Regions from separate parts of the Frankia sp. RB5 genome, predicted to be linked through region 1. Evidence: predicted binding sites of a transcription regulator. Region 1 holds the regulator's gene; the other holds the start of a gene.
What was found. Region 1 encodes LexA, which represses DNA repair genes until DNA is damaged. Its sites were predicted from a motif close to CGAACNNNNGTTCG; they were not measured.
Positions count from the first base shown of each region.

Region 2: a site for LexA is predicted at 1,875-1,888, ahead of AC6EXY_RS19430 (DUF222 domain-containing protein). Genes of this name have one in related genera too.

Region 1 covers NZ_JCBATA010000066.1:11,263-15,461, forward strand. Annotated here, with positions in the region: gene hflX (GTPase HflX) at 1-1,157, shown strand, start outside; gene lexA (transcriptional repressor LexA) at 1,313-2,068, opposite strand; gene AC6EXY_RS26850 (LysM peptidoglycan-binding domain-containing protein) at 2,813-3,064, shown strand; gene nrdR (transcriptional regulator NrdR) at 3,472-4,199, shown strand, end outside.
Region 2 covers NZ_JCBATA010000036.1:63,284-67,482, forward strand. Annotated here, with positions in the region: gene AC6EXY_RS19425 (acyl-CoA carboxylase subunit beta) at 1-1,245, shown strand, start outside; gene AC6EXY_RS19430 (DUF222 domain-containing protein) at 1,359-1,826, opposite strand; gene AC6EXY_RS19435 (MFS transporter) at 2,018-3,352, shown strand; gene AC6EXY_RS19440 (AAA family ATPase) at 3,581-4,199, opposite strand, start outside.

The DNA.
Region 1 (4,199 bases):
GCTCGGTCGTCCTCGACGCGCTCGTGCAGCGCCGCGACCGGCCGGACGCGGCGACCTACGTCGGTTCCGGCAAGGCCCGTCAACTCGCCGAGGTCGTCGCCGCGACCGGCGCCGACACGGTGATCTGCGACGGCGAGCTCACCCCCGGCCAGCTGCGCCAGCTGGAGGAGATCGTCAAAGTCAAGGTCATCGACCGGACGGCTCTCATCCTGGACATCTTCGCCCAGCACGCGACCTCCCGAGAGGGTAAGGCGCAGGTCGAGCTGGCCCAGCTCCAGTACATGCTGCCCCGGCTGCGTGGTTGGGGTGAGTCGATGTCGCGCGCCGCGGCCAGTGGTGGCGGGCGCGCTCCCATCGGTACCCGCGGCCCCGGTGAGACGAAGATCGAGACCGATCGGCGCAGGCTGCGCGCCCGGATGGCCCGGCTGCGCCGTGAACTCGCCGGGATGTCCACCGTGCGGGAGACCAAGCGCGCGGCGCGGCGGCGCGGCGAGGTGCCCGCGGTGGCGATCGCCGGCTACACCAACGCCGGCAAGTCCTCGCTGCTCAACCGGCTCACCGGCGCCGGCGTCCTGGTGGAGGACGCGCTGTTCGCCACCCTCGACCCGACGGTGCGCCGGGCGACCCTGCCGGACGGCCGCGCGTTCACCCTGACCGACACGGTGGGTTTCGTACGCCATCTTCCCCACCAGATCGTCGAGGCGTTCCGCTCGACGCTCGAGGAGGTCGCCGACGCGGATCTCCTGCTGCACGTCGTCGACGGCTCCGCGCCCGACCCGGCCGCGCAGATCTCCGCCGTCCGCGAGGTCCTCAACGACATCGACGCGGGCGGCGTGTCCGAACTGATCGTCGTCAACAAGGTCGACGCGGTCGCTCCCACCGTCGTCGCGGAGCTTCGCCAGCTGGCGCCCGAGGCGGTGTTCGTCTCGGCCCGGACGGGGGAGGGGCTCGGCGCGCTCGTTGACGCGCTGTGCCTGCGGGTTCCGCACCCGGACGTCGAGTTGACGGTGCTCGTCCCCTATACCCGGGGTGAGCTCGTCTCGCGGGTCCACGCCCACGGCGAGGTACTCGGGCAGGAGCACACGGCAGACGGAACCCGCCTCACCGCGCGGGTGTCGCCGGCACTCGCCGCCGATCTCGACGCCTTCCGGGCCTGACCCACGCCGCGCCGGGTCCGGACGCCTGACCGGCTCCGCTCTGACCCGGCCGAAGCACGCCCGGATCGGCCTGAGTTCGTCGGACCGCGGATCGCCCAGCGGATCGGGCAGACCACGGATCGGCCGGCCGCCACGCGCGGCCGGCCGTCGCGTGGTCAGACCCTGCGCAGCACGGCGACGATCCGGCCGAGGATCGTCGCCTCCTCGCCCGGGATGTCGTTGAAGGCAGGGTTCTCCGGGTGCAGCCAGATCTTCCCGTCGCGGACGCGTAGGCGCTTCACCGTCGCCTCACCCTCGATCATCGCGGCGACGATCTCGCCGTTGTCCGCGACCGGCTGCTGGCGGACCACCACCCAGTCGCCGTCACAGATCGCGGCGCCCATCATCGACTCGCCGACCACGCGCAGCAGGAACAGCGTGCCCTCGCCGACGATCTCCTTGGGCAGCGGGAAGACATCCTCGATCGCCTGCTCGGCGAGGATCGGGCCGCCGGCCGCGATCCGCCCGAGCACCGGCACGTAGGCCGCTGACGCCTCGCCGCCGGGCGCCGCGGCGGCCTCACCGCCGAACGCGGGAACCACCGCGGCCGGCGCCGCCTGGGCGCGGCGGCGCGGGCGGTCCGGGCTGAGCACCTCCATCGCCCGCGGACGGTTCGGATCCCGCCGCAGGTAGCCCTTCTCCTCCAGCACCTTGAGCTGGTGCGCCACGCTGCTCGTGCTGGTCAGGCCGACCGCCTCACCGATCTCGCGGACGCTTGGCGGGTATCCGCGCCGCTCCACGGCGGCCCGGATGACCTCGAGCACCTTGCGCTGCCGGGGGGTCAGTCCGGCCGCGTCCGCGGGGTTTTCGGGAAAGGCCCGCACGTTGCCGCGGGCCCCGCCCCGGCGTGTACCCCTGCCTTGGGTGGTCATCGCTACCGCTCTCCTCGTCGCGTACGTCGTTCGTCGCGTACGTCGTTCGTCACGTACCTACTCGTCGCGTACGTGGTCACCAGCTGGTCACCCCACGTCCGACGGGTGAGCGCCGCGTCGCGGTCGGGATCGCCCGCGATCCCGACACCCCCACGGCGTGCGTCCGTCCGCGACCCGGAGAATCCACCCGGTGCACACCTGATCGTCTTGACGGTAACCGGACGGTCGCGGAATCTCAAACGCTTGTTCGAGCGTGTCCTCTTGCCAGATCCGCGCCGGGTGCGACAATCGACCAGGAGTTCGATCGAACTGGGGTTCGCCCGCCTGGTGGTCCCGGCCCGCTCGCCACGGGAGGATGTCGTGAGTCCCAGCTGCTCGGCGCAGGTCATCGACCTGGCCGTGGTCCGGGAACGGGTCGCCGGGCGGTCCGCGGGAGCGCCGGCTGGCCGTCCCGGTCCTCGATCGGTGCCCGCCAACGCCGGTCTGTTCCCGTCCCATTCCCGGTCCCGCGAGGCGAGGGCGGCGCCTGGTCGGGTGTCGTCGCCGAGCTGCCAGGGGCCGCGGGGCGGTGCGGCGTCGCGCGGGCCCGTGGCGCGCCGGGACGGTGCGAGGTCGGACGGCACCGCGGCGCCGCACGGGCGGGATCCGATGCCGGCGCCTGGTCGCGGGCCGGCCAGCGGGGTTCCGTCGCGGTCGCGAGTGCGACGGGAGCCGGCGCCTCTTCGGCTGACCAGGCGTGGTCGGGTGGTGGTCACCATGGCCGCGGCGATGCTCATCGCGGCCATGCTGGCGGTGGTGGTGCCACGGGCCTCGCTGGCGTGGTCGGACGAGCCGCCACGCGGCCACCTGGTCGTGGCGGGGGAGTCGCTGTGGGAGATCGCCGCCGTGCTCGAGCCGGACGCCGACACGCGCGTGGTGGTCGATCGGCTGATGCGGATCAACGATCTGTCCTCCGCCCAGCTCACCCCCGGCCAGTTCCTCTTACTGGATGGGTGAGGCCCGGCGGGGGTATGTCGGGAGCCGCCTGATCGGACACCGGCGGTCGCGACGGCGGGTGGTCGATGGTCGCCGCGGTGACGCCTCCGCATCGGGCCGGGTGCGGGCGGTTGAGGCGGCTTCGCCCAGGGTCGTCGGGCCCCCGCGGGCTGATGTCCTCGTGTGGCATGCGGGGGGTCGGTTTTCCCATCCATGGGGTCGTGCGCTAAGTTGGACACAACATCTGGTGCTTACGTAGGTGTAAGTCATCCACAGGTGGATCCACAGGTCTTCCACAGAACGAGGGCCGCTCGTCCACAGGTCCCACCGGATCGGTGCGGCGGTGGGGCCCGCGGTCCGTCCCGGTGCGCCGACGTCGGGACGGTGCGGAAGGGCTGTCGGCCGGCTCGGTGAAGGAGGCGTCTCGCGTGCGGTGCCCGTTCTGCCGGCATCCGGACAGCCGTGTCGTCGACAGCCGAGAGGCCGAGGAAGGCTCAGCGATCCGGCGCCGGCGCTCCTGCCTCTCATGCGGCCGCCGGTTCACCACGATGGAGGAGGCGTCGCTGCGGGTACTCAAGCGCAGCGGTGTGACCGAGCCCTTCAGCCGCGCGAAGGTCATCGCCGGCGTGCGCAAGGCATGCCAGGGCCGCCCGGTGCGCGACGATCATCTCGCCCTGCTCGCGCAGCAGGTCGAGGACGCGGTGCGGTCCGCCGGCTCGGCGGAGATTCCCGCGGAGGCGATCGGCCGGGCGATCCTCGGCCCGCTTCGCGAGCTCGACGAGGTGGCCTATCTCCGGTTCGCCTCGGTGTACCTCGCCTTCGAGTCGCTCGCCGACTTCGAGAGCGCCATCACGGCGCTGCGGTCCGAGACCTCCGGCGCCCGCCGCGGCGCGGAAGCGGCCAGGAACGCCGGCCGCCGCGGTGACGACGACGGCCCGAGCTCGGCGACGGGTGCGTTGGAACGCGCCGGACCTGCCGCGGTGCCGCCGGACGGGGAGCTCGACGGCGAGCCCGCCCCCGCCCGCGGCGGCCGCGCGGCGGACGGTGCCGACTCCGCCGCCCGCCGACGCGCCGGCACCAGCCAGCTGAACGTCGTGGAAGGCGGCCTCGGCCGGGACGGGCTCGTCGCGGGAGAGCACGGTGCGGCCAGGGCGCT
Region 2 (4,199 bases), on a different contig from region 1:
GCGACCGATCCGACCATCCAGGGCGGCGCGATGGGGCGCGACGGCTGCGCCCGCATCGTCCACGCCATCGAGTCGGCCGTCCGGCTGGGCTGCCCGGTGGTCGGCATCTGGCACTCCGGTGGGGCTCGCCTGCAGGAAGGTGTCGCCTCGCTCGACGGAGTCGGCCGGATCTTCGCCGCGACTGTGCGCGCCTCCGGCCGCGTCCCCCAGCTCTCGCTGGTCCTCGGTGCCGCCGCCGGCGGTGCCGCCTACGGCCCGGCGCTGACCGACATCGTCATCATGGGCCCCGAGGCGAAGGTCTTCGTGACCGGCCCGGACGTGGTTCGCTCGGTCACCGGCGAGGAGTGCACCGCCGACAGCCTCGGCGGCCCCGAGGTGCACTCCAAGCGCAGCGGCGTCGTGCACGTGACGTGCGACTCCGAGGACGCCGCGATGGAGCGGACCCGGGCGATCACGGTGCTGCTCGCCGACCAGCGCGACATCGGCCAGGTCGCCAGCCGCGAGCTCGCCGAACTGCTGCCGGAGAACCCGCGGCGCGCCTACGACGTGCGCCCGCTGGTGAACGCCGTCCTCGACGAGGAGGGCATCGAGCTGCACCCGAAGTGGGCGCCGAACATCGTCACGTCGCTCGGCCGCCTCGGCGGGCGCACCGTCGGCGTCGTCGCGAACAACCCGCTGCGGCGCGGCGGCTGCCTCGACGCGACCTCCGCGGAGAAGGCGTCCCGCTTCGTGCGCATGTGCGACTCGTTCGGCGTGCCGCTCGTCGTCCTGGTGGACGTGCCCGGCTACCTGCCTGGCGTCGGCCAGGAGTGGGAGGGCGTCGTGCGCCGCGGAGCGAAGCTGCTCTACGCGTTCGCGGAGTGCAGCGTCCCGCGGGTGACCGTGGTGACCCGCAAGGCGTACGGCGGCGCGTACATCGCGATGAACGCCAGCTCGCTGGGCGCCACCGCCGTCTTCGCCTGGCCGACCGCGCAGGTCGCCGTCATGGGCGCGGAGGCGGCCGTCGGCATCCTGCACCGCCGCAAGCTCGCCGAGGTGCCGGCACAGCGCCGGCCCAGCGTCCTCGCGGAGCTGACCGAGGAGCACATCCGCACCGTCGGCGGCATCGACCGTGCGGTGGAGCTCGGCGTGGTCGACGCCGTCGTCACCCCAGCCGCGACCCGCGCCGCCGTCGCCTCGGCGCTCGCCGGCGCGCTCGCCGAGGCCCGCCCGCACAAGAACGTCCACGGCAACATCCCGCTGTAGCCGCAACCACCGACCCGCCGCCCGGGCGGCCTTCCACAGCCCCGCGCGCCCCCTGACCCCGGGGCGCGGCCGGGAGCCCGCCCGGGCCGGTCGCGGCGCGGCGACGGACCGCCTCACTCGCCCGCCAGCTGCAGCCAGGTGCGCACGACGTTGCCCATCTGCCGCGGGTTCATCCACACTGCGGCACGGGCGAAGATCGGGTCGGCGCGCAGCGCGACCTCGCGCCGCTGCGGCGTGGCCGCGGGCGCGATGGCCCGCAGGTGCTCGAAGCTGATGTTCCCGGCGCGGAAGGCCGCGCCGGAGGCGGGCAGCGCCCGCGCCGCCCGTGCCACCACGAGCGCGGTGGCCGTCGTGGGATGCACCAGCCGGCATTCCCGGCGCAGCCAGGCGGCCGCCGAGCGCGCGCCGTCGAGCCGCCACAGCTCGCGGCGGTCGAACTCGGCGAGCAGCCGGCTCCACAGCGCGTCGGTGGCGTCCACCAGGCGGCGGACCTCGACGACCATCAATGCGACTTCCGCGTCGGGCAGCTCGTCGACATCGGGCGCGACGACCCCCGCCAGCAACGACTCGACATCGATCACGATCAGCTCCTCCCGCACCGATGCGCCGTACCGGGGCGACACATGAATCGAACACCAGTTCGGATACTAGATCACGTGAAGCCCGCTGCCAACCCGCGGCTCGCCTGCGTGACCGTCCATGCTCAACGTCATCCTTAGCAAGGCGAAATAACAGTCCGCCTCCATGCGTTCCACGTGATGGAGGTGCATGCATGACCCTGCAGGCGGACGAAGCGACCCCGGTTCCCCGGACCGATACGACACCGCCGTCACCACCGACCGCCGCCGCGCCCGTCCTCATCCCCGAACCCGCCCCGGTCGCCGTCGGCGGATCCACGACCCCCCGGCCCGCACCGGGCGACGGCACGTTCGCCGCCCTGCGGATCCGCAACTTCCGCCTGTTCCTCAGCGGCCAGATCGTGTCGCTGTGCGGCACCTGGATGCAGACAATCGCGCTGGGGTGGCTCGTCCTGTCGCTCGGCGCGTCCGGCACGGCCCTCGGCCTGGTGACGGCCGCCCAGTTCCTCCCGGTGCTGCTTTTCGGCCCGTACGGTGGCCTGATCGCCGACCGGACCGACCGGCGCCAGCTGCTGATGATCACTCAGACCGGCTCCGGGCTCGCCGCCCTCGCGCTCGGCGTGCTGGACCTGACCGGCACCGCGCGGCTGTGGATGGTGGCGGTGACCGCCGCGCTCATCGGCCTGTGCAACGCCGTGGACAACCCGGCTCGGCAGAGCTTCGTCCAGGAGATGGTCGGCTCGGACGTTCTGCCCAACGCGATCACGCTGAACTCGGTGACGGTGAACGCGGCCCGCATCGTCGGCCCCGCCCTCGCCGGCCTGCTCATCCTCGCCGTCGGCACGGCGGGGTGCTTCCTGCTCAACGCGGCGTCGTTCGGCGCGGTGCTGATCGCCCTGCGCCGCATCGACACCGCCGCCCTGCACGCGCGGCCGATGACCCGGCGGGCACCCGGCCAGCTGCGAGAGGGCCTCCGCTACGTCTGGCGGACCCCGGCGCTGCGCGTTCCGCTGCTCATGATGCTGGTGATCGGGGCGCTGTCCTACGAGTTCCAGGTCGTGTTGCCGCTGGTCGCCCGGCACACCTTCGGGGGCACGGCGACGACCTACAGCATGCTCACGTCGGCCATGGGCGCCGGCGCGGTGGCGGGCGGGCTGCTGGTGGCGCGGCGCCGGCGCTTCGGGGTGCGCCCGCTCGGGGTGATCGCCGCCGGATTCGGCATCGTGCTGCTGGCCGCGGCCGCGGCGCCGACGCTGCCGCTGGAGATCGCGATGCTGGTGCTGGTCGGCGCGGCGAGCGTCGCGTTCATCTCCACCGGAAACGCGACCGTCCAGCTCGCCGCCGACCCGGCCATGCGCGGACGGGTGATGGCCCTGTGGTCGGTCGCGTTCCTCGGCACGACGCCGGTCGGCGGGCCCATCGCCGGCTGGGTCGCCCAGACCTTCGGGGCCCGTGCCGGCCTCATGCTCGCCGCCGGCGCCGCCCTCGCCGCGGCGGCCTACGCCCTGAGCCCCCGCCGGTCCGCCTAGCCCGCCCGTCCAACCGGTTTCGGCTCCGGGCCAGGCCGCATCGGGAGTTGCGATCTGTCCAGCCGCGTTCGTGAGACTCTGTCCACCCCCACGTGCCCGCCTGTCACCCGCGCCGCCCGAGTGCCGTGGGGGTCACCTGACTGGCGACACGAGCCGCCGTGACGTGGCCAGAACGCTGCCACGACCCCCGCGGCAACCGACTGCGAAGATCACAACTCGAGACACGACCTAGTCGTCCGGCTGTTCCGGGGAGGAGGGCGCGGTCGTCTCGCGGGTCGAGGACGCGCTGGCCGTGGATGCCCCGGCCGGCGGGGTGCCCGCGGCCGGCTCCCTCGCCGCGACGCGGCCGAGATCGGGCAGAGTGTGCAGCTGGCGGACCTGGCCTCGATGGGCCCGCATGGCCTCCGTGTGAAAGCGTTCCGCCAGCGGGAGGAAGTCGGGCTCGTAGTAGCGGCTGCCATCCAGGGTGGGCCCGCTGGTGCCCTCCATGATGGCCTCGACGTCCTCACCTGTGATCGTCTTGTGGGTCTCCAGGGCGTGCGTGAGCGCGAGGATCTCCCGGCGGTTGGCGGTCAGCACGGCCTCGGTGCGCTCGTACAGCTCCCGCAGCTTCGCCTCGATCTGCTCCCCGAAGGGGCGGTCGGAGTCGAGGGACAGGTTGCCCATCTGCTGCTCGAGCAGAAACAGCCGGGATGCCAGCGTCTCGCCGATCGCCGCCGACGACATGTAGTTCGCGACGAGTATCGTCGCGCTGCGCAGGTCGCCGCCGACGCCGACGGTGTTGTCGCCCTCGAAGAACATCCGTTCGCCGACGAGCGAGGCCAGCGAGACCATCACCTGGATCTCG